DNA from 2 places in the Streptomyces sp. NPDC088785 genome. Region 1 is predicted to be linked to the other one. Evidence: riboswitches for the same ligand, from Rfam matches in the RefSeq annotation. Region 1 holds a riboswitch; the other holds the start of a gene.
The links. Region 1 has a riboswitch for glycine ahead of gcvP (aminomethyl-transferring glycine dehydrogenase). Riboswitches for the same ligand answer to the same signal wherever they lie in the genome.
Positions count from the first base shown of each region.

Region 2: linked by a shared signal. The riboswitch ahead of gcvT (glycine cleavage system aminomethyltransferase GcvT) and the one ahead of gcvP (aminomethyl-transferring glycine dehydrogenase) in region 1 are both predicted to bind glycine.

Region 1 covers NZ_JBIVKH010000009.1:8,980-23,591, reverse strand. The annotation lists gene ACIP5K_RS23515 (hypothetical protein) at 88-384, shown strand; gene ACIP5K_RS23510 (Imm21 family immunity protein) at 350-919, opposite strand; gene ACIP5K_RS23505 (PhzF family phenazine biosynthesis protein) at 1,245-2,060, shown strand; gene ACIP5K_RS23500 (M48 family metallopeptidase) at 2,319-3,593, shown strand; gene ACIP5K_RS23495 (CPBP family intramembrane glutamic endopeptidase) at 3,628-4,440, opposite strand; gene ACIP5K_RS23490 (substrate-binding domain-containing protein) at 4,619-6,391, shown strand; gene ACIP5K_RS23485 (glutamate-cysteine ligase family protein) at 6,392-7,912, opposite strand; gene ACIP5K_RS23480 (hypothetical protein) at 8,442-9,032, shown strand; gene ACIP5K_RS23475 (DUF5999 family protein) at 9,387-9,584, shown strand; gene gcvP (aminomethyl-transferring glycine dehydrogenase) at 9,658-12,546, opposite strand; glycine riboswitch at 12,736-12,832, opposite strand; gene ACIP5K_RS23465 (PRC-barrel domain-containing protein) at 12,947-13,324, shown strand; gene ACIP5K_RS23460 (DNA polymerase IV) at 13,343-14,612, opposite strand, start outside.
Region 2 covers NZ_JBIVKH010000020.1:87,417-102,028, reverse strand. The annotation lists gene ACIP5K_RS34060 (NADPH-dependent F420 reductase) at 1-280, shown strand, start outside; gene ACIP5K_RS34055 (glycoside hydrolase family 25 protein) at 297-848, opposite strand; gene ACIP5K_RS34050 (Ig-like domain-containing protein) at 1,086-2,075, shown strand; gene ACIP5K_RS34045 (L-serine ammonia-lyase) at 2,097-3,482, opposite strand; gene glyA (serine hydroxymethyltransferase) at 3,624-4,901, opposite strand; gene gcvH (glycine cleavage system protein GcvH) at 4,909-5,286, opposite strand; gene gcvT (glycine cleavage system aminomethyltransferase GcvT) at 5,354-6,481, opposite strand; glycine riboswitch at 6,617-6,713, opposite strand; gene ACIP5K_RS34025 (AAA family ATPase) at 6,819-7,493, shown strand; gene ACIP5K_RS34020 (enhanced serine sensitivity protein SseB) at 7,585-8,400, shown strand; gene ACIP5K_RS34015 (enhanced serine sensitivity protein SseB C-terminal domain-containing protein) at 8,543-9,343, shown strand; gene ACIP5K_RS34010 (ABC transporter permease) at 9,782-10,786, shown strand; gene ACIP5K_RS34005 (ABC transporter substrate-binding protein) at 10,894-12,663, shown strand; gene ACIP5K_RS34000 (ABC transporter permease) at 12,787-13,788, shown strand; gene ACIP5K_RS33995 (ABC transporter ATP-binding protein) at 13,785-14,612, shown strand, end outside.

The DNA.
Region 1 (14,612 bases):
GGGGCTCTGACGCAGTTGATCTGCGTGCTGCACGACTACGGGATGGGCGGTTCATGATGGTGGGTCCGCGCGCGTTCCGAGCGGGAGGTGCTCGAAACGTTCGCGTGGGTCGAGGTCGTCACCGCCCCGGACGCTGTGGCCCGGTCGCGGGACGCGGGCCTGGAGGAAGTCGACATCGAGGGTCCGCTCATGCCTCCTGGGCTGGAGGGTCCGCGCGCCGAGCGTGACGCCCAGCGTGCGCAGGGGGAGCTGGCTGAGGACGGCACCGCCGTGCGCAGCGGCCCGGACGATTGGCCGTTCAACCCACCGATCGTGGACCTCTTCGACCCGGTGCTCGTGAAAGAAGAGATCAGCCGGAGCGAGTTCGAACAGCACTGGTCGTAGGAGGTCTGCGGACCGAGCCGTCCTCGGCGACGAGCCGCACCACGCCGACCCACGCGAACTCGGTCTTCGTGTGGACGGCGCGGACCCTCCACCGGCCTGCCGGAAGCCGTACGGGAGCCTGTTCCGGGCGGCCGCCCCCGGGATACTCCACGCCGAGATCCGCGCCGGCCACGGCCGAGTCCATCAGCACCGCCGGGCCGTCGACGACCCACAGGCCGCTGTCCTCCCACGGGGTGTCCGGGTCGGCCACGACCGCGTCCACCCCGGCGAACAGTTCTTCCTCCGCATCCGCTGCCAGCCAGCGCACGAAGAGCAGTTCCTCCGGCAGGAAGCACGTCGTGGCGGGTTCATCGGCCAGGACCAGCGCGGTGGCGCCCTTCCCGCGCACGGCGATCACGCCAGCCAAGTCATCGACCTCGCAAGCTCGGTCGTAGTCATCGCGGCCAGCCTCCTCACCCAGCACGGATCCGTCCTCCGTGCACCCGTCCCACGCACCGACGCAGGATTCGGGCACCACGATCAACGGCCCGCCCATGGAGCGGACCCAGACCGGCGCAGCACGGTCGCCGCGAGCACGATCGCCGCTAGTACGGTCGCTGCGAGTACGGTCGCCGCGATCAGATCCAAGGGCATCGTCCATGCGCGCAGTCTGCCGCCTGCCACTGACACCCGACAGCGCACGGATGAACCCACTCGGGGTCAGTCGGCCGACCTTCGCCGACATCCCACGTCATCCCGCGTCCGAGGCACCAGATCACGTACGACAGGTCACCACCCGGCCACCCCCACGGCCCCAGCCCCCACCACGCCCACGCCCACGCCCCCGGCCAAGGCCCCCGCCATCGCCTACCGTCACTGACATGCGGATTCGAATCGTGGACGCCTTCAGCTCCCGCCCCTTCGCCGGCAACCCCGCCGGTGTCCTGCTCCTCGACGCCTTTCCCGACGACGCCTGGATGCAGAGCGTCGCGGCGGAGGTGAACCACGCCGAGACGGCCTTCGCGCACCCGCTGCCCGCGGGCGGCGACGCGGACTGGGCCCTGCGCTGGTTCACGCCCACGACAGAGGTGGCCATGTGCGGGCACGCGACCCTCGCGACCGCCCACGTGCTCCGCTCCACGGGGACGACGCACGGCCCGGTCCGGTTCGCCACCCGCAGCGGGATCCTCGTGGCCACCCCGAACGAGGACGGCTCCCTCACCCTGGACTTCCCGACCGCGCCGCTCACCGAGGAGCCGGTGCCCGACGGTCTCGCGCAGGCGCTCGGCGCCCGGCCGCTGTCCGTGCGCGACACCGGCCCCTCGGTCGGCGACCTGCTGGTCGAACTCCCCGACGAGCGCACGGTCCTGGACCTCGCCCCGGACCTCAGGGCGCTCGGCCTCCACTCCGCGCGCGGCATCATCGCCACCGCGCCCGCCGAGGACCCGGCACGGGGTTACGACTTCGTGTCCCGGTGCTTCTTCCCGAACGTCGGCGTGGCCGAGGACCCGGTGACCGGCAGCGCCCACACGGCCCTCGCCCCGTTCTGGGCCGAGCGCCTCGGCCGCACCGACCTCACGGGCCTCCAGGCGTCGGCCCGCACCGGCCTGGTCCGGGTCGCGGTGCGGGGCGGGCGCACCCTGCTCACCGGTACCGCCGTGACGGTGATCGACGGCGACCTCAACACCCGCCCCTGAACCTTCCCGAGCCGTCCCAAGTCGTCCCTACCCTCCTCCCCTCCCCTGCCCCCACCCCTCTCCACGCCCCATCACCCCGCCATCGCACCGAAATCCATGATCCCCCGGCCGGTGCCCTGTCGTATCCTCGGCGCTGACTCCGGAGCCGGGCCGCGAGCGTCGTCGCTCCGGAACCCGCTCCGGGAGCACTCACGTGCCCGGCAGGGGAGCCGGACGCGTCGACGACGGCGCCCGCGCGCCCAGGGGTGGGGAGAGACCATGACGGTTCGGAGCACGGAGACCGGGCGGGGCCAGAGATGCCCCGACTGCGACGCGGCGCTGCCCGCCGACGAGCAGTACGTCGCGTGGTGCGCCGCCTGCGACTGGAACGTCGACCCCGGCGCCCCCGACCCCGTCCCCGGACGCGCCGAGGCACTGCGCCGCCGGCTGGCACGGCGTTACGGCGAACGGCTGTTCGCCGCGATGGACGAACCCGCGCGCCGGGACCCGTCCGGCGTGCTCGCCGTGGTGGTCGCGCTCGCCGTCCACACCGTCAGCGCAGGCCTGGCCGTGGCGGGACTGCTCCTGCTCGTGCTCGGCTGGGGACACGGCGCCCTGCCCGTCATCGGCGCGCTGCTGCTGGTGCTCGGCTGCACCCTGCGGCCCCGATTCGGCAGGCTGCCGGCCGACGCCCCGGTCCTGCGGCGCCCCGACGCGCCCCGCCTCTTCGCGCTGATCGACGAGATCGCCGCCGCGGCGGGCACCACGGGCGTCGACGTGATCGTGCTCGGCCCCGACGCCGGCGCGCACGTCACCACCTACGGCATCCGGCACCGCCGCCTCCTCCACCTCGGGCTCACCCTCTGGGAGATCCTCACCCCCCAGGAACGCGTGGCGCTCCTGGGGCACGAGCTCGGCCACTTCGCCCACGGCGACCTCCGGCACACGGCGGTCGTCGCACGCGCCCTCGACACCCTCGCCCTGTGGCTCTACTTCCTCGCCCCCGGCAGCGCTCCCGGTCTCGCCCAGTGGTTCGCGAACGTCGTCATGGCCCCGCCGCGCTGGATCGCGCGCGGGCTGCTGAGCGGTCTCGACCGGCTGACGCTGCGGGCGTCCCAGCGCGCCGAGTACCTGGCCGACGGGACCGCGGCGCGCGTCGGCTCCAGCGCGGCGGCGGCCGGCCTGCTGGACCGGCTCCTCGTCACCCCGTCCGCCGACAACGCGCGGCGCCGCGAGGCGATCGTCGCGTCCCGCTCCAGCGGCTCCGCCGCCCGCCGCGAGGCGGAGGAGCACCTGTGGGAGCGCGTCGCCGCGTGCGTCGCGCTCGTCCCGGAGGTCGAGTACGAGCGTCTGCGCCGCGTCGGCGTCCGGCGCGGCCACGCCGCCGACTCCACGCATCCCCCCACCCACCTGCGCCACCGGCGCGTCACCGAGGGCGTCCAGCACGAGGCGTCGGTCCACTGCGACACGGAACGCACCGCCGCCATCGCGGCGGAACTCGCCGCGGTCCGCCGCCGCCTGGCGCAGACGGCCGTCGGCGACGCGGGCCGCTGACCGGCCTCTGGGCGCCACCGAAGCCCGGTGGCGCTCAGGCCGTGGGCAGCCAGCCCACCTTCCCCGCCAGCAGCGCGTATCCGACGAACGCGCCGACGTCCAGCAGGGTGTGGGCCACGACCAGCGGCCCGACCCGGCCCCAGCGCCGGTACAGACAGGCGAAGACGACGCCCATCGCCAGGTTGCCGAAGAAGCCGCCGATACCCTGGTACAGGTGGTACGAGCCGCGCAGGACGGACGACGCGACGAGGGCCGTGCCCGGCGTCCAGCCCAACTGCCCGAGCCTGCGCAGCAGATAGCCGACCACGATGACCTCCTCCAGCACGGCGTTCTGCGCCGCCGAGAGGATCAGCACCGGATACTTCCACCACACGTCGGGCAGCGCCTCCGGCACCACCGTGAGGTTGAACCCGAGCCCGCGCGCCGCCAGATAGAAGGCGATCCCGCAACTGCCGATCACGGCGGCGATCGCGGCGCCGCGCACCGCGTCGAACCCCGGCCGCGTACGGTCGAAGCCGAGCGTGCGCAGACTCCCGCCCTCCCTCAGCAGCAGATGCGCGACGAGCGCGACGGGCACGAGCGCGCTGGCGATCCCGAACAACTGCCACGCCAGATCCAGCCATGGTCGCCCGGGAGCCGCCGAAGCGTTGAGGGTCGCCGCCTGATCCTTCAGACCCCCCGGTTTGGTGACCGATCCGACAAAGCTGATCAGCGCGGACACGCCACTCGCACCGAGCGAAAGCCCCAGAACGAGCAGCGTCTCGTCCCGTAGGAATCGCTGTGAAAGCCGCTCGCCGGGAAAAGATCCGGCCACTGACCCTGCCTCCACCTGTACACCTGCCTTCAGTTGTGTATTCCCGCCTCATGCCTCACGCCGCCCCGCTAGGGTCTCGAATGCAGGTACGAAGATCGCGCGCGACAGGCCGAGGGGGACGGGGCGCCGCAGTCCGGCGAACCGCTCCCCTCTCTTGCTTCACCGCTTATATCGCAACTGCCTTCACGGCTCAGGGAGGGGCTCCAACGTCATGGGACGTCACAGCAGCATGCCCGACGAACACGGGACGGCCACGGCCGACCGCCGGCCGCGAGCACGCGGCCGGACGGTGGCGATCGCGACGGCCCTGGTCCTCGTCGTCGCGGCGGGCACGGCCGTGGCCCTCCGCGGCGACCTGATCCACCTCGGCGGCTCCTGTGGAAAGACGGTCCGTCTCAGCGTGGCCGCCTCCCCCGACATCGCCCCGGCGCTGCGCGCCGCGGCCACCCACGCCAAGGACGAGGAGGTGACCTCGGACGGCGCCTGCCTCGACGTGGCCGTCTCGGCCCGCGACTCGTACAAGGTCGCCGACGGCCTGCGCTCCGGCGGGGGCGGGGAGGACTTCCAGGCCTGGGTGCCGGACGCGGAGCTGTGGGTCAAGCGCGTCGAGCAGAACGACAAGGCGACGAGCGTGTCGACGACCGGCACGGTCGCCACGTCACCGATCGGCGTGGGCATGGTCCCCGCGGCCGCCAAGACCTTCGGCTTCCCCGCCAAGAAGTACAGCTGGACGGAGCTGGCGGGCGCCGCGTTCCAGGAGAACAAGCTCCGGCTGGGCGCCGCCGATCCGGCGCGCAGCGCCACGGGACTGCTCGCCCTCACCAAGCTCGCGGCGGCCTCGGCCGAGTCCGGCGACGACGGCACCCAGGCCGCCGCCATGGCGAAGATCCTCTCCCATCGCACATCCGACAGCGACGGGCAGCTGATGGACACGGTCGCCCGCGACGACTCCGGCACCGAGAGCGGCAACCCCAAGCGCAACGAGGCGCTGGTCCTCTCCGAGCAGGCCGCCTTCGCGCACAACGCCGAGGCGGACGACTCCGCGGACCTCGACCTCTTCTACCCCAAGGACGGCTCGCCGGCGCTGACCTACCCCTTCACCCTGGTCGACGAGGCCTCGCTGAGCACCGAGGAGAGCCGCGCCGCGGTCCGCTTCATGACGCTGCTCAACACCACCGAGGGACACCGGATCCTGAGCAGGTACGGGTTCCGCAGCGAGGACGACACGGCCGTGAAGTCCGTCGCCGAGGGCGCCGGCGGACGCGCGCCGCAGCCGTACGCCGAGGCCGCCGGCGAACCGGCGACGGACGAGCAGCTGGAACAGACCCTCGGCATGTGGACGATCACGGTGCAGAGCGCCCGCGTCCTGGTGGTCGTGGACGCCTCCGGCTCGATGGCGAACCCGGCGCCGGGCCGCGACGAGTCCCGGATGGAGGTGACCAAGGCGTCGATGCTGGCGGCCCTGTCCACCTCCTTCACCGACGAGGACGACATCGGCCTGTGGGAGTTCGCGACCAAGCTCGACGGCGACCGCGACTTCAAGAAGCTCGTGCCGACCGCCCGCCTCGGCGACCGCAGCGGCTCCGGCACCCAGCGCGAGCGCCTGTCCGCCGCGTTCGCCGCGCTCCAGCCGGTCCCCGACGGCGCGACGGGTCTGTACGACACGACGCTCGCCGCCTACAAGGACGCGAAGGCGACGTACAAGAAGGGCAAGTTCAACGCCGTGGTCGTGGTGACCGACGGCGTGAACGAGGACCCGGGCTCGATCTCCCGCAGCAGCCTGCTCCAGCAGTTGCAGTCGCTGACCGACGCGGAGCGGCCGGTGCCCCTCATCGCGATCGCCGTCGGCCCCCACACCGACAAGGACGAGATCGAGCAGATCGCCGAGGCCACCGGCGGCTCGGGCCACCAGGTCCGCGACCCCGCCGACATCCAGCAGGTCATCCTCAAGGCCATCATGGAGGCGGGGGCGCGGACCAACTGATCACCGCAGCGGCACGGCGGGCTCGGGCAGCCCCACGGGCCAGGTGTGGACCGGATCGCCGATGTGCATCAGCTCGGCGTACCGGCGGGTGGTCGCCGCGAGCGCCGCGTCCCGGTCCAGCCCGCTCTCCAGGGCGCGGTGGTAGGTCGCGGCCTGCCACTGCGCCCCGTTGGTCCGCCGGACGCAGCGCTCCTCGATGACCCCGAGGTAGAAGTCCCGGTCGGCGGGTTCGACCCCCCAGGCGTCGAGCCCGGCCGCGGCGAGGGGCAGCAGTTCGTCCCGTACGAGCGTCACGGCCGGGATCTCCTCGGTGCCGCCGAACCGGCCCCGGCGCGGCCACTCCAGCCGGGCCTCGATCCCGTACCGGCAGGCGGTGTCGAAGTTGCGGGACGCCGCCTCGAAGGGGAGCCGCGACCACACGGGCCGCGCGTCCTCGGCCAGCGCCCGTACGACGCCGTAGTAGAAGGCCGCGTTGGCGATGACGTCGGTGACGGTGGGACCGGCCGGCAGCACCCGGTTCTCCACCCGCAGGTGCGGCACCCCGTCGGCGACCCCGTACACCGGCCGGTTCCACCGGTACACGGTGCCGTTGTGCAGCACGAGTTCGGCGAGGCTCGGCGTCCCGCCCTTCTCGACGACCTCCAGCGGCTGTTCGTCGTCGATGAGCGGCAGCAGCGGCGGGAAGTACCGCAGGTTCTCCTCGAACAGGTCGTACGCCGAATCGATCCACCGCTCCCCGAACCAGGTCCGCGGGCGCACCCCCTGCGCGACGAGTTCCGGCGGCCGGGTGTCCGTCGACTGCTGGAACAGGGGTGGCCGCGACTCCCGCCACAGCTCGCGCCCGAACAGGAACGGCGAATTGGCACCGAGTGCGATCTGCACCCCGGCGACGGCCTGCGCCGCGTTCCACACGTCGGCGAAACGCCCCGGCGTGACCTGGAGGTGCAGCTGCACCGAGGTGCACGCCGCCTCCGGGGCGATCGAGGCCGAGGTGCAGGTCAGCCGCTCCACACCGTCGATGTCGAGGGCGAACTCCTCGCCCCGCGCGGCGACGATCTGGTCGTTGAGCAGGGTGTAGCGGTCGACGTCCGAGAGGTTCGCGGACACCAGGTCCTCCGCGCCCAGCGTCGGCAGAATGCCGATCATCACGATTCCCGCGGCGACCTCGTTGGCTTTGCGGTGCGCATATCCGAGGCCGGTCCGCAGCTCCTCCGCCAGCTGGTCGAGCACCCGGCCACCGAGCCGGTGGGGCGCGATATTCACTTCGAGATTGAACATCGCGAGTTCCGTCTGGAAATCGCGGCTCGCGATCCTCTCCAGTACTTCCGCATTCATCATTCTCGGCATGCCGTCGGGCCCGGCGAGATTCAGCTCGATCTCCAGACCCATGAGATTCTTGGGCCGGTCGAACCGCTTCTCGTCCAGCAGCCTCTGGAGCCCCTCGAGACACTCACGGTGCTTGTCCCGGTAGCGCCGCCGGTCCGTCGGATCGACCGAACCCGCAACGACCTTCTCCCCCATGGAAGTGTCCCTCCTCGCACGGGCAGCCCGACCATCCGGCCGCATGTCACGGTGGATGATGCCCAGGCGATGTGATCGATAACGCCCCGCGCGGGCCCGCGGAGCAGTACGCTCCACGCAGTTACCCCGAGGCACATTCCTTAGGCATGCGGCCGTTCGCAGATTCATCGGGCAGGGGTCTGGTGAAAAACGCCGACGAGAACCGGCCGACCGCTCGACGGAAAGATACCGAGGTCACGAGCGGATCGCTCGCAGGAACCACGGGATATACCCGCAAAATATCTCGGAATCTCCGGCCGATTAAGCCCTTGCCGTTACCACGGGGTCTGGTAGCCGAAACATCGAGTGAACATACGTCGTATAAACTCCGCGACGAGACAGAGTATGGGCGCCCGTGGCCGATGCCCCCGCCCTCTCTGGCCCGCCCCGCACCTTCTGTGTACTCACGTGCCCCCAGCAGCAGACAGCGCCGTCCGCTCTCCCGCACCGCCCTCGCACCATGTGCCTGTCGAATGAGAGGCGACCCACCATGCCGCTGCATGTCCCTCCGGCTCCCGCGCCCGCCCTGCGCAGCGTTCTCACGGCCCTCGGTTCCCCCACCGCCGTCCGTGAGGCCCGTACCCCGTCACTGCGTGCCGCCCAGGGGCCCGCGAGCCCCGAACTGCCGCTTCCCGTCCATGTCCTGGACCGCATCGGCGAGACCACCGGTCCCTCGCACGCCCGGCTCACCGGCTGGCGCTTCCTGATCCGCTGCGGGGAGCGGGCGGTGGCCGCGGCCGACACCATGCTCACCCCCGACGGCTGGGCCTTCTCGCACTTCTTCGAGGGCCCCTACATCACGTCCACCGAGCACGCCCTGCGCCAGGCCGAGACCCTGCCCAAGCACTACCAGCCCCGGCTGCTCTCGGTGCCCGAGCTGTACATGCTCACCCTGTGGCTGCACGGGGACCACACCGCCGACCCGGCGACCGGTCATCCGGCGGCCGACGACATCCTCGTACCGCTCGCGCCGGCCCCGCCCGGCATCGCGGCCCACCGACCGCACCGCGTGGCCGAGTTGCTGCCGGTGCTCAGCCTGCGGCTGACGCCCGCGCGAGCCGCCACGACCCTGCTCGCCTGACCCGTGCGCGGACCTGTGCCCCGCGTCGCCGCCGTCCGGACGCGGGGCACAGTGCTGCCCACCCGCCCGCCCCGGGCGGACTAGCCCCATCCGGCCACCCCGAACCACCCGAAGGGACAGTGCCGTTGAGCTGAACCGTCCGCACGGGTGACGCGTCTCCAACCTGTGAGGACCGCTGCAACGAAATCCCTGCGGAACGACGCCCGCAGGGCAACACTGGGTTCCGACCAAAGGAAAACGGGGGCGGCCATGAACAAGCCTTCACGCCGCAGCACAGCGAGCACGACCAGCACGACCCGTGCGACCAGCACGGCCCTCCTCATCGAGACCACTACGCAGCGAAAGAACCCCTCCATGTGCCAGCACCAGTCACCGTGCCCGACAGCGGACTCCCCCGACCGGGAAGCCGCACTCCCAGTGGCCCACCACCCGGAGCAGGGCTGGAGCCTGCTGTGCAACGGCGTCCTCCTCTTCGAGGACACCGGTGAACTGCTGCCCAACGGCACGGTGATCGCCCCGCACCGCCCCCTGACGGTGGTGACGGCGGCCTAGAGCCGCACCAGGGGCGCGAGGGGGAACCGCGCGACCGGCCACCGACGACGGCCGGCCGCGCCGTTCTGCGGACTCACCCCTCGTAGGCGTCCATGGGCGGGCAGGAGCACACCAGGTTCCGGTCACCGAACGCCTGGTCGATCCGCCGCACCGGCGGCCAGTACTTGTCGGCGGCCGACACCCCGGCCGGGAAGACAGCCTCTTCCCGGCTGTACGCGTGCGCCCACTCCCCGCCGAGCATCCCGGCCGTGTGCGGAGCGTTCCGCAGCGGGTTGTCGTCGGCCGGCCACTCGCCCGTGGCGACCCGCTCGACCTCGCCGCGAATCGCGATCATCGCGTCGCAGAACCGGTCGAGCTCGATGAGGTCCTCGCTCTCGGTCGGCTCGATCATCAGCGTCCCGGCGACCGGGAACGACATGGTCGGCGCGTGGAACCCGTAGTCGATGAGCCGCTTGGCGATGTCGTCGACGCTGACCCCGGTGGCCTTGCTGATCGGCCGCAGGTCGATGATGCACTCGTGCGCGACGAGCCCGCCCGGGCCGGTGTACAGCACCGGGAAGTGCGGTTCGAGCCGCTTGGCGATGTAGTTCGCCGACAGCACCGCCACCTGGGTGGCGCGCTTCAGCCCCTCGCCGCCCATGAGCCGCACGTACGCCCAGGAGATCGGCAGGATCCCGGCGGAGCCCCACGGCGCGGCGGAGATCGGCCCGACGCCCGTCTCGGGACCGGCGCTCGGCTGCAACGGGTGGTTCGGCAGGTACGGCGCCAGGTGCGCCCGCACACCGACCGGCCCGACACCCGGGCCGCCGCCGCCGTGCGGGATGCAGAAGGTCTTGTGCAGGTTCAGGTGCGAGACGTCGCCGCCGAAGTGCCCCGGCTTGGCGAGCCCCACCAGCGCGTTGAGGTTGGCGCCGTCGACGTAGACCTGGCCGCCGGCGTCGTGCACGGCGGCGCAGATGTCCGCGACGTGCTCCTCGAACACCCCGTGCGTCGACGGGTACGTGATCATGAGCACGGCCAGCTGGTCCGCGTACTGCTCGATCTTGGCGCGCAGGTCCTCGACGTCGATCTCGCCGTCGTCGGCGGTCTTCACGACGACGACCTTCATGCCGGCCATGACGGCGCTGGCCGCGTTGGTGCCGTGCGCCGAGGACGGGATCAGGCAGACGGTGCGCTGGTCGTCGCCGTTGGCCCGGTGGTAGCCGCGGACGGCGAGCAGCCCGGCGAGTTCGCCCTGCGACCCGGCGTTCGGCTGGAGGGACACCTTGTCGTAGCCGGTGACCTCGGCGAGCCGCTCCTCCAGCTCACGGATGAGCGTGAGGTAGCCCTGGGCCTGCTCGGCGGGCGCGAAGGGGTGCAGCTGACCGAACTCGGGCCAGGTGACCGGCTCCATCTCGGTCGTGGCGTTGAGCTTCATCGTGCAGGAGCCGAGCGGGATCATGCCGCGGTCCAGCGCGTAGTCACGGTCGGCGAGCCGGCGCAGGTAGCGCAGCATCGCCGTCTCCGAGCGGTACTGGTGGAAGACCGGGTGGCTCAGGTACTCGTCGCCGCGCAGCAGGGCGTCCGGCAGCGCGTCCCCGGTCGCGGCGTCCAGCGCCTCGATGTCGGGGCGGTCGACGCCGAAGGCCTCCCACACGATGCCCAGCTGGGCCCGGGTGGTGGTCTCGTCGCAGGCGACCGAGACGTGGTCGGCGTCGACGAGCCGCAGGTTCACCCCGTTCTCCCGGGCCGCGCCCACCACGGCGGCGGCGCGCCCGGGCACCCGCACGGTCACCGTGTCGAAGTACGCCTCGTGGACGACCTCGGCGCCGCCCGCCGTGAGACCGGCGGCCAGCAGCGTGGCGTAGCGGTGGGTGCGCCCGGCGATGGACCGCAGTCCGTCGGGCCCGTGGTAGACGGCGTACATGCCGGCCATGACGGCGAGCAGCACCTGCGCGGTGCAGATGTTGCTGGTCGCCTTCTCGCGGCGGATGTGCTGCTCGCGCGTCTGGAGGGCGAGCCGGTACGCCTTGTTGCCGTCGGCGTCGACGGAGACGCCCACGAGCCGGCCCGGCAGCGAGCGGGCGAACTTCTCGCGGACGGCCATGTAGCCGGCGTGCGGCCCGCCGAAGCCCATCGGGACGCCGAACCGCTGCGTGGTGCCGATGGCGATGTCGGCACCCAGCTCGCCGGGCGAGGTCAGCAGGGTGAGGGCGAGCAGGTCGGCGGCGACGGTGACGACGGCGCCCAGTGCGTGCGCCTGGTCGACGACGGGCTTGATGTCCCGCACGGCGCCGGAGGCTCCCGGGTACTGCACGAGCACACCGACGACTCCGCGCTCGGCGACCTCGCTCGGGATCCCCGCGCTCAGGTCGGCGACGACGATCTCGACGCCGGTCGGCTCGGCCCGGGTCCGGATGACGGCCGTGGTCTGCGGCAGCGCGTCGGCGTCGACGACGTACACGCCGTTCTTGACCTTGCCGATGCGCCGGGACAGCGCCATGGCCTCGGCGGCGGCCGTGCCCTCGTCGAGCAGCGAGGCGCCGGAGGTGGGCAGCCCGGTCAGCTCGGCGACCATGGTCTGGAAGTTGAGCAGCGCCTCCAGGCGGCCCTGCGAGATCTCCGGCTGGTACGGCGTGTAGGCCGTGTAGCAGGAGGGGTTCTCCATGACGTTGCGCAGGATGACGGGCGGCGTGAAGGTCCCGTAGTAGCCGAGGCCGATCATGGAACCGAGGACCTGGTTGCGGTCGGCGAGCGAGCGCAGCTCGGCCAGCACCTCGGCCTCGGTGCGGGCCTCCGGCAGCTCCAGGGCGTCGGCGCTCCTGATCACGTCCGGCACCGCGGCCGCCGTCAGCTCGTCGAGCGAGCCGTAGCCGACCTGCGCGAGCATCTTGGCCCGAGCGGCGTCGTCGGGACCGATGTGACGCTGTTCGAAGGGGATTCCCTGCTCCAGCTGCGCGAGCGGAATGCGGTGGGCGGTCATGGGCGGAGGCCTCCTGGTCAGCACGACCTGCGAGGGGCACCAAGGCGCTGGTGCCCGGACGGCCTCCCCCTCTGTCATCTCAACCTGAGAGCTTCACCGGCCGCCCCGCCCGATCACGGAAGGGAGCACACCGGCTTTCACCGTCGGTGAGGGCGGGCACCGTGCACCCGCCCTGCTTTCCAGAGTGACCTCGTCCGTGCGGTACAGGGGCCTGAGAGATTCCGGGGAGGATTTGCTCCTTCGGCGTCCTCCGACGGCAGTCGGTGGACTCTCCCGCACGGGGTCAGCAGCCACTCGCCAGCGTACCAGCGGCGACTTGGCCGTCACCCTCGAGTGGCCACCTTCCTCAATGTGCTCTTTCGTAGTGCTTACAGACGAGTTGCGACCAGCTGGAGGGCCCGTGCAGACCGACATCGATCCGCGCAACCTGATCGGCCGCAAGGCACTCGACCGCAACGGGACGAAGATCGGCACCATCGACGAGGTGTACCTCGACGACGCCACGGGCGTTCCGGAGTGGGCGGCCATACGGACCGGCCTGTTCAGCCGGGACGCCTTCGTCCCCCTGGAGCCGAGCGATCTGGTCGACGGCACCCTGCGGGTCCCCTTCGACCGCTCCCTGATCAAGGACGCACCCGACTTCGGCGTGGGCCGCCACCTCTCCCCCGAGCAGGAACTCCAGCTGTACCACCACTACGGCCTGGACATCACCGCCCCCGCGGACCCGGACGTCGCCTTCGGCCGCATCGCGGGCTCCCCGGACCCCGACCCCACCTGAGCCCGGCGCGAAGCCCCCTCAGGTCCCGACGGGGACCTCCACCAGCGGCAGCGGCTCGGCGGCCTCCAGCGACGGATCGTCGACGGCGAACGTCCGCACCCGCCCCGGCACGACCGAGTAGGGCGTCTCGAACCGCACGGTGACCCGCCCGACCCCGCTCCCCTGCACCCAGCCGTGCCCGAACTCGGCGTGCCGCACGTCGTGCCCCGCCATCCAGCGCCGGGCGACGGCCTCCTCGGCGGCGCCCTCGGCCGGCCCCCCGCCCCCGGCGGTCTCGGGCTCGGCACGTGCCGCCGTCGCGGCCACCGCCTCCTCCTCCGCGGCCGCCGCGGCCGCGGCCTGCGCGAACAGGTCCTCCTGCGTGAAGTCGGCGAGCCCGGTCACCCCGACACCGAGCAGCCGCACGCCGCCCGTGGTGTCCACGCCCTCCAGGAGCCGGGCCGCCGCCTCCCGCACCACCCCCGGGTCGTCGGTCGGCCCGCGCAGCGTCTCGGACCGGGTCAGGGTCGAGAAGTCGTACCGCCGCACCTTGAGCACCACGGTCCGCCCCGAGCGCCCCGCGGCCCGCAGCCGCTCCACGCACCGGTCGGCGAGCCGCTGCACCTCCGTGCGGACCCGCACCCGGTCGTGGATGTCCACGTCGTACGTGTCCTCGACCGACACGGACTTGGAGTCCCGCTCGGCGACGACGGGCCGCTCGTCCCGGGCGAGCGCCATGGCGTACAGATGGCTGCCGTGGGACTTCCCCAGCATCCGCACCAGCTCGTCCTCGCCCGCCTCGGCGATCTCCTCGACGGTGTGGATCCCGGCCCGGCGCAGGTGGTCCCCGGTGGCCGGGCCGACGCCGGGCAGGATCCGTACGGACTTCGGCCCGAGCAGCTCGCGCTCGGTCCCCGGCGGTATCAGCAGCAGCCCGTCCGGCTTGGCCTCCTCGGAGGCGATCTTGGCCAGCATCTTGGACACGGCGAGGCCCACGGACCCGCTCAGTCCGGTCACCCTTCGGATGTCCTCGCGCAGACGCTGCCCCACGGCCTCCGCAGAGGACGCGTCCCAGGCCCTCTCACCGGCCTCCAGATCGACGAACGCCTCGTCGAGGCTCAGGGGCTCCACGAGCGGCGAAAGCTCCCGCAGGAGGGCCATCACCTGCTCGCTGACATCCCGGTACAGCCGGAACCTCGGCACGAGGTACGCCGCGTTCGGCGCGAGCCGCCGCGCCTGCCCCATCGGCATGGCGGAGTGCACCCCGAGCACGCGCGCCTCGTACGACGCGGTGGCCACGACCCCGCGC
Region 2 (14,612 bases), on a different contig from region 1:
CAACGGCACCTACGCGGCCGACATCGTCGACAAGGCCCGCCCCGCGGGCGACCCGGACCGCGTCGCCCTGCCCATCGCCGGCGACGACACGGAGGCCAAGCGGACGGTCACCGCCCTCCTGGACGAGATCGGCTTCGACGCCGTCGACGCGGGCGGCCAGGACGAGTCGTGGCGCCAGCAGCCCGGCACCCCGGTCTACGGCCTCGCCGCGGACGCTCCCGCCGTCCGCAAGGCCCTGGCGACGGCGACCCCGGAGCGCACCGCGGAGTGGCGCGCCTGAGCACGCCGGAGCGGCTTCAGGGCGTGGCCCACTCGCGCAGCGCAGCCTTGCTCGCGAAGGCGGCCACGTCCTTGTCGTGCGGGCTCGACGTGTACTGGTGGACGGTCCACTTCGCCTTGATGCGGGGCTTGCCCGCCGTCACGTAGTCCGCGATCCACAGACCGTCCCCCGCGTACGACGTCGTGTCGTGGTTCAGCCAGAAGTCGCGGTTGCAGTAGAGCATGACCCGGTGGTCCGGGCGCAGCCGCTTCACCTCGCGGATGAAGCGGTCCTTGTCCGCGTTGCTCGCGCGGGTGCCGTCGCCCGTCGTCTCCCAGTCGACCGCCAGCAGGTCGCCCGCCTTCTCGGGGGCCTTGCTCAGGAAGTAGGCGGCCTGGGCGGCGATGTTGCCCGGCCACAGGAAGTGGTAGAAGCCGACCACGCACGCGCCGTCGCGGGCCAGCTTCGTCTGGTGGGCCAGGCGCGGGTTGACGTAGCTGCGGCCCTCCGTGGCCTTGATGAAGACGAACGACTGGCCGTCCGTGTCGAACGTGGACTGGTACGAACTGACGTCGATGCCGTGCAGCATGCGGGGCCTCCCGGTCGGTGGGGCGACGTGGGTCGAACTGTCATGGTCCCCGCATGCTCCCCGATCCGAACCCGCCTGCGGGCCGCTTTACGGGGAAGGCTCCTGCTGTGTGACCACGCGGAATCTTGGAACACGCTTTACGTGGTCGTACGCAACTGAGCCCACCCGAACCGGGGTCTCACACAAGGCCGGGCCCCGCATGCGGGAGGGCACGGATCGAGGAGAGTGGGGCAGGTCGTGGGACGGCGCAAGGGCGGCGGAATAGGGATCGCACTGACGACGGTCGCGGTGCTCGTGGGCACCAGTGCCTGTGGCGGGAGCGGCGGGGACAAGACGGACGGGGCCGACGGGAAGGCGTCGGGGAAGCCGAGCGCCAGCGCGTCCCCGTCCCCGGCGAAGCCCAAGGGGCCGCCGATGCTGCTGGAGACGATCATGCCGCAGTCCGGCGCCACGGTCGGTGTGGCGATGCCGGTCTCGGTGGTGTTCACCAACCCGGTCGCGGCGAAGGCCCGCGCCTCGGTCGAGAAGCACATGAAGGTCAGCGCCTCGAAGCCGGTGGAGGGCGCCTGGCACTGGTTCGGCGACAAGCGCGCCGACTGGCGCCCCAAGGACTACTGGCCGTCGGGCACGAAGGTGAAGGTCGTCGCCGACATGAAGGACGTCGGCAACGGAAACGGGCGGTACGGCACCCACAGCTACACCCACACCTTCAAGGTCGGCGACGACGTGCGCGCCGACGTCTCCGTCAGCGGCCACACCATGAAGGTGAGCAGGAACGGGTCGACGCTGCGCACCCTGTCGATCAACGCGGGCAGCGCCCAGTACCCGACCTGGAACGGCACCATGGCCGTCATCGACAAGCAGGAGAAGGTCCACATGACCTCGTGCAGCGTCGGCATCAGCTGCGACAAGGGCAGCGCCGACTACTACGACCTGACCCTGCCCTGGGACGTCCACCTGACCCAGTCCGGCACCTACGTGCACTACTCGACCGGCGACCCGAACCCGGGCAGCGGCAGCGCCCGCGGCTCGCACGGCTGCGTCCACCTGTCGATCTCCGACGCCAAGTGGTTCTACCAGCAGGTCAAGCAGGGCGATCCGGTGACGATCACCGGTTCCCCGCGGGCCAAGGCCCCGGCCGACAACGGCTACGCGTCCTTCAACCTGAGCTGGGACCAGTGGCTCCAGGGCAGCGCCTCCGGCGAGGGGACGACGGCCACCCTGTGACCGGCGTCCCGCGCACGCCCCTCAGCACTCGATGATGTTGACGGCGAGCCCGCCCCTCGCCGTCTCCTTGTACTTGACCGACATGTCCGCACCGGTGTCCCGCATGGTCTTGATGACCTTGTCCAGGGACACCTTGTGCGAGCCGTCGCCGCGCATCGCCATCTTGGCCGCGGTGACCGCCTTCACGGCCGCCATGCCGTTGCGCTCGATGCACGGGATCTGGACCAGGCCGCCGACCGGGTCGCAGGTCAGGCCCAGGTTGTGCTCCATGCCGATCTCCGCCGCGTTCTCCACCTGCTCCGGGGAGCCGCCCAGCACCTCGGCGAGCGCACCCGCCGCCATCGAGCAGGCCGAGCCGACCTCGCCCTGGCAGCCGACCTCGGCGCCGGAGATCGAGGCGTTCTCCTTGAAGAGCATGCCGATGGCGCCCGCGGAGAGCAGGAAGCGGACCACGCCCTCCTCGTCGGCCCCGGGCACGAAGTTCATGTAGTAGTGCAGGACGGCCGGGATGATGCCCGCCGCGCCGTTCGTGGGGGCCGTGACGACCCGGCCGCCCGCCGCGTTCTCCTCGTTCACCGCCATCGCGTAAAGGGTGATCCACTCCATGGAGTGGGCCAGCGGATCGCCCTCGGCGCGCAGCTTGCGGGCCGATCCCGCGGCCCGGCGGCGGACCTTCAGGCCGCCCGGCAGGATGCCCTCGCGGGCCATGCCGCGCGACACGCAGGCCTGCATGACCCGCCAGAGCTCCAGCAGGCCCGCGCGGATCTCGTCCTCGGTGCGCCACGCCTTCTCGTTCTCCAGCATCAGCGCCGGGATCGACAGGCCGGTCTCGCGGGTCAGGCGCAGCAGCTCGTCGCCGGTGCGGAAGGGGTACTTCAGGACCGTGTCGTCCGGGACGATCGGGTTCTCGCCCCCGGCGCCCTCCTGGGGCAGCACGGACTCGTCCACCACGAAACCGCCGCCCACCGAGTAGTACGTCCTGGTGAGCAGCTCCTTGCCGTCGGCGTCGTACGCCCACAGGCTCATGCCGTTCGCGTGGTACGGCAGCGCCTTGCGGCGGTGCAGGACCAGGTCGTCGTCGTAGGCGAAGGCGATCTCGTGCGCGCCGAGGACCTGGAGCCGGCCGGACGCCCTGATCTCCTCGACGCGCTGGTCGGCGTGTTCCACGTCGACGGTGCGCGGGGACTCGCCCTCCAGGCCGAGCAGCACCGCCTTCGGGGTGCCGTGGCCGTGGCCGGTCGCGCCCAGCGAGCCGTACAGCTCGGCGCGTATGGAGGCGGCGTGGGCCAGCAGCCCCTCGTTCTTGAGGCGGCGCGCGAACATGCGGGCCGCGCGCATCGGGCCGACCGTGTGGGAGCTGGACGGGCCGATGCCGATCGAGAACAGGTCGAAGACCGAGATGGCCACGGTAGGACTCCAATGATGGTGGTAGACGCCGTTGTCTGCCGGACAAGCGGGACGTGCGGTGACGTGACACGGGGCACCCCACGCACTGTCCAGTGTGCGGGGTGCCCCGAAAATCCGTACGCCACAAAGCGTACGGAACGACTACAGGCCGGGGTACAGGGGGTGCTTCTCCGCGAGTGCGGTCACCCGGGCCTTCAGCGCCTCGGCGTCGTAGGACGGCTTGAGGGTCTCGGCGATCACGTCGGCGACCTCGCGGAAGTCGTCGGCGTCGAAGCCGCGGGTGGCCAGCGCCGGCGTGCCGATGCGCAGGCCGGAGGTGACCATCGGCGGGCGCGGGTCGTTCGGGACCGCGTTGCGGTTGACCGTGATGCCGACCTCGTGCAGCCGGTCCTCGGCCTGCCGCCCGTCCAGCTCGGAGTCGCGCAGGTCGACGAGGACCAGGTGCACGTCCGTGCCGCCGGAGGCCACGTTCACGCCGTGGGCGCGGGCGTCCTGCGAGGTCAGCCGCTCGGCGAGGATCCGGGCGCCCTCGATCGTGCGCTGCTGGCGCTCCTTGAAGCCCTCGCTCGCCGCGACCTTGAAGGAGACGGCCTTGGCCGCGATCACGTGCTCCAGGGGGCCGCCCTGGAAGCCCGGGAAGACCGCCGAGTTCAGCTTCTTCGCGAAGTCCTTGTTGCGGGCGAGGATGATGCCGCCGCGCGGGCCGCCGAGCGTCTTGTGCGTCGTGGAGGTGACGACGTCGGCGTAGGGCACCGGGTTCGGGTGCAGCCCCGCGGCGACCAGGCCGGCGAAGTGCGCCATGTCGACCCACAGGTACGCCTCGACCTCGTCGGCGATGCGCCGGAACTCGGCGAAGTCCAGCTGGCGCGGGTACGCCGACCAGCCCGCGATGATGACCTTCGGGCGGTGCTCCTTGGCGAGGCGCTCGACCTCGGCCATGTCGACCAGGCCGGCGTCGTCCACGTGGTAGGCGACCACGTCGAACTGCTTGCCGGAGAAGTTCAGGCGCATGCCGTGGGTGAGGTGGCCGCCGTGCGCCAGGTCCAGGCCGAGGATCGTGTCGCCGGGCTGGGCGATGGCGAACAGTGCGGCCTGGTTCGCGGAGGCGCCCGAGTGCGGCTGCACGTTGGCGTACTCGGCGCCGAACAGCGCCTTGACGCGGTCGATCGCGATCTGCTCGGTGACGTCGACGTGCTCGCAGCCGCCGTAGTAGCGGCGGCCGGGGTAGCCCTCCGCGTACTTGTTGGTGAGGACCGAGCCCTGCGCCTCCATGACGGCGACGGGGGCGAAGTTCTCCGACGCGATCATTTCCAGGGTCGACTGCTGCCGCTTGAGCTCGGCGTCGACGGCCTCGGCGACCTCGGGGTCGAGGGCGTGCAGCGACTCGTTGAGCGCGGACTTGTCAGAGGTGTCGGACATGAGGGTGTCAGCTCCCGGAGAACTCGGTGTACTCGTCGGCGGAGAGCAGGTCCTTCGGCTCCTCCGCGATACGGACCTTGAACAGCCAGCCGCCCTCGAAGGGCTCCGAGTTCACGAGCGCCGGGTCGTCGACGACGTCCTGGTTGGCCTCGACGACCTCACCGGTCACGGGGGAGTACAGGTCGGAGACCGACTTGGTGGACTCCAGCTCACCGCAGGTCTCGCCCGCCGTGATGGTGCCGCCGACCTCGGGAAGCTGGACGAACACGATGTCACCGAGGGCGTTGGCCGCGTGCTCGGTGATGCCGACCGTCGCCACGCCGTCCTCGACGGCCGACAGCCACTCGTGCTCCTTGCTGTAACGCAGGTGCTGGGGGTTGCTCATGATGCGAATTCTCCTGTACGCGGGAAGGTGCTGGTGACGGAGGGGGACGGCGCCGGGGGTACGGGTGTCACTTCTGGCGCTTGTAGAACGGCAGGGCCACGACCTCGTAGGGCTCGTGGGTGCCGCGGACGTCGACCCCCACGCCCGGCGTGCCGGGGCCGGCGTGCGCGGCGTCCACGTACGCCATGGCGATCGGCCTGCCGAGCGTCGGCGACGGGGCGCCGGAGGTGACCTCGCCGATCACCTGTCCGTCGCGGACCACGGGCATGCCGGCGCGCGGGACGCGGCGGCCCTCGGCGATCAGCCCGACCAGCCTGCGCGGCGGGGAGGTCTCGGCCCGCTCGGCGGCGGCGACCAGCGCGTCGTGCCCGACGAAGTCGTCGCCGTGGGACGTCTTGTCGAACTTCACGACGCGGCCGAGACCGGCGTCGAAGGGGGTCAGCTCCGTGGTCAGCTCGTGCCCGTACAGCGGCATGCCCGCCTCCAGGCGCAGCGTGTCCCGGCAGGACAGGCCGCAGGGGACCAGCCCGTACTCCGCGCCGGCCGCGGTCAGCGCCTGCCACAGCTTCTCCGCGTCGGCGGGGGCGACGAACAGCTCGAAGCCGTCCTCGCCGGTGTAGCCGGTGCGCGCGATGAGCGCCTCGACGCCCGCGACGGTGCCGGGCAGACCGGCGTAGTACTTGAGGCCGTCCAGGTCGGCGTCCGTGACGGACTTCACGATGGCGGGGGAGTGCGGGCCCTGCACCGCGAGCAGCGCGTAGGCGTCCCGGTCGTCGCGGACCTCGGCGTCGAAGCCGGCGGCGCGCTCGGTCAGCGCGTCGAGGACGGTCTGCGCGTTGCCCGCGTTCGCCACGACCAGGTAGGTGGTGTCGCCGAGGCGGTAGACGATCAGGTCGTCGAGGATGCCGCCGTCCGCACGGCAGATCATCGTGTAGCGGGCGCGGCCGGCGCCGACGGAGCCGATGTTGCCGACGAGCGCGTGGTTGAGCAGGTCCACGGCCTGCGGGCCGGTGACGGTGATCTCGCCCATGTGGGAGAGGTCGAAGAGCCCGGCGCGCGTGCGCACGGCGGTGTGCTCGTCGCGCTCGCTGCCGTAGCGCAGGGGCATGTCCCAGCCCGCGAAGTCGGTCATCGTGGCGCCGAGCGAGCGGTGCAGGGCGTCAAGTGCGGTCAGGCGGGAAGGCGTAGGGCTCATTGCTGCTCCAGGGCATGACGGCGATGGCGAAGTGTCCTCCCCATCTGTCATCGGAACCTGAGAGGTTCGCCCCGAGGGGCTTGCACCTTGGGTGGGGCCGCCGTACGAGACGGGCGGCCCGCTTTTCAGATGTGCCTCGCCCGCGCGGTTCGGGGCCTGAGAGATTCAAGGGAGGGACTTGCTCCTTCGGCGCCCGGACAGCGTGTGCCCGGAACTCTCCCGCGCGGATTCAAGCGGCCTGTATGCAGTTGGCGCGCACATCATTGCATGCCGGGGGAACGGGGAAACAGACCGGAGGGCATTACCTACTCTTTACACTTGGCGGGCAGGAAGTGGCGTGACCGGAGCGGGGAGGACGATCACGGTGCACAAGGAGTGGGCGGGGGCGTACGCGACCACGGCGGGGGCGGTGGCGGGGGTGCGCGTTCCCCGCCAGCGCTCGGTGCGGGACCTGCGCGGGCGCGGCGGCCGCACCCCGCGCCGGATCGGGTTCGCGGCGGGGGACCTGGTCGTGCTGTCGGGGCTGCCGGGCAGCGGGAAGTCCACGCTGATGCGGCGCGTGGTCACGGTGGTGCGGATCGACTCCCAGGACGCCCGGGACCGCTGGGCGGCCCGGGTGCCGCGCTGGGTGCCGTACGCCCTGTACCGGCCGCTGGTCCGCCTCGCGCACTACGCGGGCCTGCGCCGCGCCATGCGCTCCGGCGCCAGCGTCGTCGTGCACGACTGCGGCACCCAGGCCTGGGTGCGCCGCTGGGTGACGCGGACGGCCGGGCGGCGCGGCGCGGCCGTCCACCTGATCCTGCTCGACGTGCCGGCGGACCTGGCGCTCGAGGGCCAGCGCGACCGCGGCCGCGGGGTCTCCCGCTACGCCTTCGCCCGGCACCGCAGGGCGGTGACCGCCCTCGTCACGTCGACGGCGGCCGGAGACCTCCCGGCCGGCGTCGAGTCGGCGGTCCTCCTCGACCGCGCGGCGTCCGACGCCCTCGGCGGCATCACGTTCCTGGAGCGCTGAGCCCGCGGCCGAGGCCCCCGGCGGTACCGCCGAACGGGTTATCGTCGGCCCGGACGACACGGCAGGGGCGGAACAGAGGGTGAACGCAGCTATGGACACGCCGGGCATCCCGGAGCAGGGGCACGAGCGCGACGCGCGGTACGAGGGCGGCGCGCACGGCCACCCCCAGCCGCAGCACGGCTGGCCCGCGAACGAGCTGGAGGAAGTCCTCTCGGCGGCGCTCGGCCGCCCCGAGGGCGGCGGCCGCATCGTCGAGGTGCTCGGCCGCAGCCACCTGTGGATCCCGCTGCCCCGGGGCGGCGGCCCCGCCAGCCGCGACCTCGACCTGCCCTCCTTCGAGATCGAGGGCCAGGCCTACGTCCCGGTCTTCAGCTCGGAGCACGAGTTCATGCGGGTCACCGGCGGCCGGATGGACTGCACGGTGGCCCCGGCCGTGGAGTTCGCGCGTGGCCTGCCGCCACAGGTCGGGCTCGCCGTGAACCCGGACGGGACGATCGGCGTGCCGCTCCCGCCCCCGGCCGTCGCCGAGCTGGCCCGCGGCGGGCGCACCCCGCTGGACGGACCGTCGAGCGGCGGCCGCGTGGTGCTGTCCGAGCCGGACTGGCAGGACGACCCGGTCGACTTCCTGACGGCGGTGCGCGAGGAGTTCGACGCGACCGGCGCCGTGCGCACGGCCCGCCGCTGCCTGGCCGTCGTCGAGGACGGCGCCCCCTCGCTGTTCATCGGCGTGGAGCTGACCGCGTGGGAGGGCCCGGCGCGGGACGTCCCGCTGGACGCGCTCGGCCGCGCGCTGGGCCGGGCCCCGGTGGCCTGGCCGGTGAATCTCGTCTTCCTCGACGTCACCCGGGACCCGGTCGCCGACTGGCTGCGCGTCCAGGTTCGCCCGTTCTATGCACGAGAGGTGTGACACCGTCCGTCAAGTCGGTGTCAGTAACGCCGCTTAAGCTGGTTTCATGACCTGACCGGGCGGTGTCGCGCCTCCCGGTCGGGTCGATCGGGCGGATCGGCGAATCACGGACCGGCAGAGGTCCACGAAGGGGCGGTTACGGGTGAGCGCGTCGGGCACGGCCGCGGCCGGACAGGTCGAGCACATGCTGCGCCAGGTGACCCCCGGGCGCTACGACGCGTACGAGGCGCTGCTGAAGGCACTCGCCGACCCCGCGGCGGGCCAGGTCTGGATGCTGCTCTGGCACGGCCAGGCCGGCTCCCCCGACGCCCAGTACGGGAACATGGAGGTCGACGGCTTCGGCTACGCCCCCTGTGTCACCTCCGCGCAGGAGCTCTCCGCCTCCGGCTGGTCCCGGGCCTACGAGGTGGTCGGCGGCGTCGACGCGGCCCGCACCCTCTACCCCGACCACTACGGCCTCTGGCTCAACCCGCACGCGCCGGGCGGCGGCGTCGGTATCCCCTGGCTCGATCTGCGCCGGATCGCGGGCGGCCTCGACCGGCAGCCGGCCGGCCCGCTGCGGCTGTCCGAGCCGACCATCGAGCTGCCGCAGTTCTACGCGGTCCTCGCGCAGAACGCGCACCGCACGACCGCCGTGCGCGCCCTGCGCCGCGCCTGGGTGCAGCCCGCGCTCGGCGCGCCGTATCTCGCCATCGGCCTCGATGTGTACGACACGTCGCCCGCGTCCGTGGACTCCGTACGCGCGATGATGCAGCAGTCCATCACGGCGGTGCCGGACGGCCTGCCGGTGTCCACCGTCGCCATGTCCGACGGGTACGACCCGGTGGCGATGTGGCTGCGGGCGAACGCCCGGCCGTTCTACGACCGCGAGGCCCACGCGGCCCCCGTCGCGCAGGCAGGCGGCGGATACGGCTACCCGCCGCCGTACGGCGCGTCCTACTGATCCGGCTGCTCCGGCTGCTCCGGCTGTTCCCGCTGTTCCGGCGGGTGCGGCTGATCCGGCCGGTCGGGCCCGGGGCGCCGCGCGAACCTCAGATCATCCTCAACTCCGCGTGTGCAGCGGTCATTTCGGGAAGAGACGGGTTGGGGGAGAGAAGCACCCTCCTGGGCCCAATGTCCGACCTGTCGCCCCTTCCGCCCCAACTGCCCACTGTCCGACCGTCGTTGACCGCCGTCCGGATAACGGAACCTCCCAGACAGCATCACGTTTAGGCATCCTTTCCCCGTCAAGTCTGGCAACAGATCGCACGCAGGTTGAAGACTCCCGCTCCAAGGGGTTCGGCCTTGTGTACGAGCCCCCCGAGAACGACGGACTGAATCACGCCGCCACCAGCGGCAAGTGTGGGCCGGTCACCGCCGGTTGAGAGGGGTCCCTGCCACGATGACGGCACCATTGCACGACACGACCGCGGAGGCGGAGCCGACCGCGTCGGTCGACGCTGCCGCGAGCCAGTCAGGCGGCAAGGTCGAAGGGCGGTCGCTGAAGCAGATCGCCTGGAACCGCCTCAAGCGGGACAAGGTGGCCCTGGCCGGTGGCATCGTTGTCGTCGTCCTGATCCTGGTCGCGGTCTTCGCCCCGCTCATCGTCGGTCTGCTGGGCCACCCGCCCAACGACTTCCACCAGGACAAGCTCGACCCGCTGACGAACCTGCCCACCGGTTCACTGGGCGGCGTCAGCGGCGACTACCTGTTCGGCGTCGAGCCCAACAAGGGCCGCGACGTCTTCAGCCGGATCGTCTACGGCGCCCGGATCTCGCTGCTCGTCGCGTTCCTCGCGGCGATCGTCGCCGTCGTGCTCGGCACGGTCTTCGGCGTCGTCGCGGGCTACTTCGGCGGCTGGGTCGACTCGGTCATCAGCCGCGTCATGGACGTGCTGCTCGCCTTCCCGCAGCTGCTCTTCATCATCTCGCTGGTCTCCGTGCTCCCCGACGACCTCCTCGGTCTGACCGGAACCGGCGTCCGCGTCGCCATCCTCGTCCTGGTCATCGGCTTCTTCGGCTGGCCCTACGTCGGCCGCATCGTCCGGGGCCAGACCCTCTCGCTGCGCGAGCGGGAGTACGTGGAGGCGGCCCGCTCGCTCGGCGGCGGCAGCCGGCACATCCTGCTGCGCGAGCTGCTGCCCAACCTGGTGGCCCCGATCGTCGTCTACATGACGCTGATGATCCCCACCAACATCCTCACCGAGGCCGCCCTCAGCTTCCTCGGCGCGGGTGTGCGACCGCCGACCGCCTCCTGGGGCGGGATGCTCCGCGACGCGCTCGCGACGTACGAGCACGACCCGATGTTCATGGTCTTCCCCGGTGTCACGATCTTCGTCACCGTCCTCGCGTTCAACCTCTTCGGGGACGGGCTGCGCGACGCGCTCGACCCCAAGGGCACCCGCTAGGTCCTCAACAGCCTTCTTTCCCAAGGCCCCTGTCGCACCGTCAGGCGGCGCACCCCACTGGTTCCCCGGCGACTTGCCCGGACCGCGATCTCGGAGGATACGAGAAAATGCCCACAGGTATTCCCAAGCGACGGCTCGCCGCGTGCGCGGCCCTCGTCGTCGGGGCGCTGGCGGCCACTACGGCGTGCGGTGGCGGCGACGGCGACAGCAAGGACGGCGCCAAGGCGCCCGGCTTCAACGCCGCGCTGAACAAGGTCGTCAACACGTCCGCCAAGAAGGGCGGGACGCTGAAGTTCGTCGGCAAGCAGGACTTCGACTCCCTGGACCCGCAGCGCACGTACTACGGCATGACCTGGGACTTCATGCGGTACTACACCCGCACCCTGGTCACCTACGACACCAAGCCGGGCAACGGCTCCAACAAGCTGGTCGGCGACCTCGCCACCGCGCCCGCCACCGTCTCGGACGACGGCAAGACCTACACGTACAAGCTGCGTGACGGCCTGACCTGGGAGGACGGCTCCAAGCTGACCTCCAAGGACGTCAAGTACGGCATCGAGCGCATCTGGGCCACCGACGTCATCACCGGCGGCCCCGGCTACCTGCGCTCCACCCTCGACCCCAAGGGCGCGTACAAGGGCCCGTACAAGGACAAGTCGAAGGACAAGCTGGGCCTGAAGGCGATCGAGACGCCCGACGACCAGACCATCGTCTTCCACCTGCCCAAGGCCAACGGCGACTTCGAGCAGATGCTCGCCATGCCGACCGGCGCCCCGGTGCCGCAGGCCAAGGACACCGCCGCGAAGTACACCCAGAAGCCGGTGTCGTCGGGCCCGTACAAGATCCAGAGCTACAACGCGGGCAAGAGCCTGACGCTGGTGCGCAACACGGCCTGGAAGAAGTCGTCCGACCCGCTCCGCCCGGCCCTGCCGAACAAGATCACGGTCACCATCTCCTCGAACCTGGAGGAGAACGACAAGCGCCTGATGTCCGGCGACTACGACGTCGACGTCAACGGCACCGGCATGACCCAGTCCGGCCGCGTCTCGGCGGTCCAGGACCACCGCGCCAACGTCGACAACATCCAGACGTCCTTCGTGCGCTACGTGGCCCTGGTCACCGCCACCAAGCCGCTGGACAACGTCGAGTGCCGCAAGGCCGTCTTCTACGGCACCGACTTCGCCAGCATCCAGCAGTCGCGCGGCGGCAAGGTGGCCGGTGGCGAGATCGCCAACTCCACCTTCCCCAAGTCCATCCCGGGCTACAGCGACTACGACCCGTACGGCATCCTCGCCCGCAAGGGCAAGCCGGACGTCGCCAAGGCCAAGGACGCGCTGAAGCAGTGCGGCAAGCCGAGCGGCTTCTCCACCAAGATCTCCGCCCGCAGCAACAACCCGGGTGAGGTCGACGCCGCCGAGGCGCTCCAGGCCTCGCTCGGCAAGGTCGGCATCAAGCTGACCATCGACTCGATCGACGGCGCCCAGTCGTCCTCGATCACCGGCTCGCCGAAGGTCGTCAAGTCCCGTGGCTACGGCATGACGATGAGCGGCTGGGGCCCCGACTTCAACTCCGGCCAGGGTTACGCGCAGCCGCTGTTCGACAGCCGCTTCATCTTCCCGACCGGTAACTACAACGAGTCGCAGATCAAGGACAAGAAGGTCGACAAGCTCTTCGACGACGCCATCGGCACCACCGACCTGGCGAAGGCGAAGCAGCTCTACACCGACCTGGACCACGAGATCCTGGACCAGGCCTACTGGATGCCGTTCATCTACGAGAAGAACATCTCGTGGCGCAGCACCCGCCTGACCAACGTGTACTCGTCCGCGGCCTACAGCGGTCGCTACGACTACGTGATGCTCGGCGTCAACAAGTAGTCGTAGTCCTTCCGGTCGATGAGCTGATCCCGCTCATGCCGTCGAAACCCGCCAGTCCGAAGGGCAGGTGATGGCCTCGGCGGCGGGGACCCCGAACGGGTCCCCGCCGCCGGGCCGCGCACAGTGCTTGCTTATCTCATCCGGCGCCTGTTCGCCGTCGTCATCATGGTGCTGATCGTGTTGTTCGCGACCTTCACCATCTTCTTCATGCTGCCCAAATGGGCGGGTCAGGACGTCGCCGTCCTCTTCGCCGGCAAGGCCACCAGCCCCGAGGCGCTGGACGGCATCCGCATCAAGCTGGGCCTCAACGACCCGCTCCTGGTGCAGTTCTGGGACTTCGTCCGGGGCATCCCGCTCGGCCGCGACTACACCAACGGCGCGGACATCACCCACTGCCCCGCCCCCTGCTTCGGATACTCCTTCCGCACGGAGGAGCCCGTCTGGAACACCCTCAAGCAGGACGCGCCCATCACCGGCGCGCTGGCGCTCGGCGCCTGCGTCCTGTGGCTGGTCGGCGGTGTCGCCACCGGTGTCACCTCCGCCCTCAAGCGCGGCACCTTCTGGGACCGCGCCGCGATGACCACCGCCCTCGGCGGCGTCTCGCTCCCCGTCTTCTTCACCGGCATGGTCGCGATGGGCATCTTCGTGCACAGCCTCGGCTGGGTGCACATCGCCGACTCGCTGTCCACGGACGACTCGATCGGCACCTGGCTCCAGACGCTGATCCTGCCGTGGATCGTGCTCGCCTTCCTCAACGCCGCGATGTACGCGAGACTCACCCGCGCCACCATGCTGGAGATCCTCGGCGAGGACTACATCCGCACCGCGCGCGCCAAGGGCCTCGGCGAGTCCGCCGTCATCACCCGGCACGCGCTGCGCTCGGCGATGACCCCGATCCTCACCGTCTTCGGACTCGACCTCGGGGTGCTGCTCGGCGGCGCCGTGCTCACCGAGTCCACGTTCAACCTGCCCGGTCTCGGTCTCGAAGCGGTCCAGGCCATCAGCAACAAGGACCTGCCCGTGATCCTCGGCGTGACGCTGTTCGCGGCCCTCGCGATCGCCGTCGCCAACCTCGTCGTGGACCTTCTCTACGCCGTCATCGACCCGCGAGTGAGGCTGGGATGACCGACCTGCACAAGACCGGAGCGGCGGTCGGCGAACCCGTCACCGCCTCCGGAGCACCCCGCGCCTTCCTGGAGGTCCGCGACCTCAAGGTGCACTTCCCGACCGACGACGGCGTGGTCAAGTCCGTCGACGGCCTCTCCTTCACCCTGGAGAAGGGCCGCACCCTCGGCATCGTCGGCGAGTCCGGATCGGGCAAGTCCGTCACGTCCCTCGGCATCATGGGCCTGCACACCGCGGGCCAGTACGGCCGGCGCAAGGCGCAGATCAGCGGCGAGATCTGGCTGGACGGCACCGAGCTGCTCTCCGGCGACCAGGACGCCGTCCGCCGGCTGCGCGGCCGCGACATGGCGATGATCTTCCAGGACCCGCTCTCCGCGCTGCACCCGTATTACACGATCGGCAAGCAGATCGTGGAGGCGTACCGGGTCCACCACAAGGTCGACAAGAAGACCGCGCGCAAGCGGGCGATCGAGATGCTCGACCGGGTCGGCATCCCGCAGCCCGACAAGCGGGTCGACGCCTACCCGCACGAGTTCTCCGGCGGCATGCGCCAGCGCGCGATGATCGCCATGGCGCTGGTGAATAACCCCGAACTGCTGATCGCCGACGAGCCGACCACGGCCCTCGACGTGACCGTGCAGGCGCAGATCCTCGACCTGATCCGGGACCTCCAGAAGGAGTTCGGCTCCGCGGTCATCATGATCACGCACGATCTCGGGGTCGTCGCGGAGATGGCCGACGAACTGCTCGTCATGTACGGCGGCCGGTGCGTGGAGCGCGGCAGCGCCACCCAGGTCTTCACCGAACCGCAGCACCCCTACACC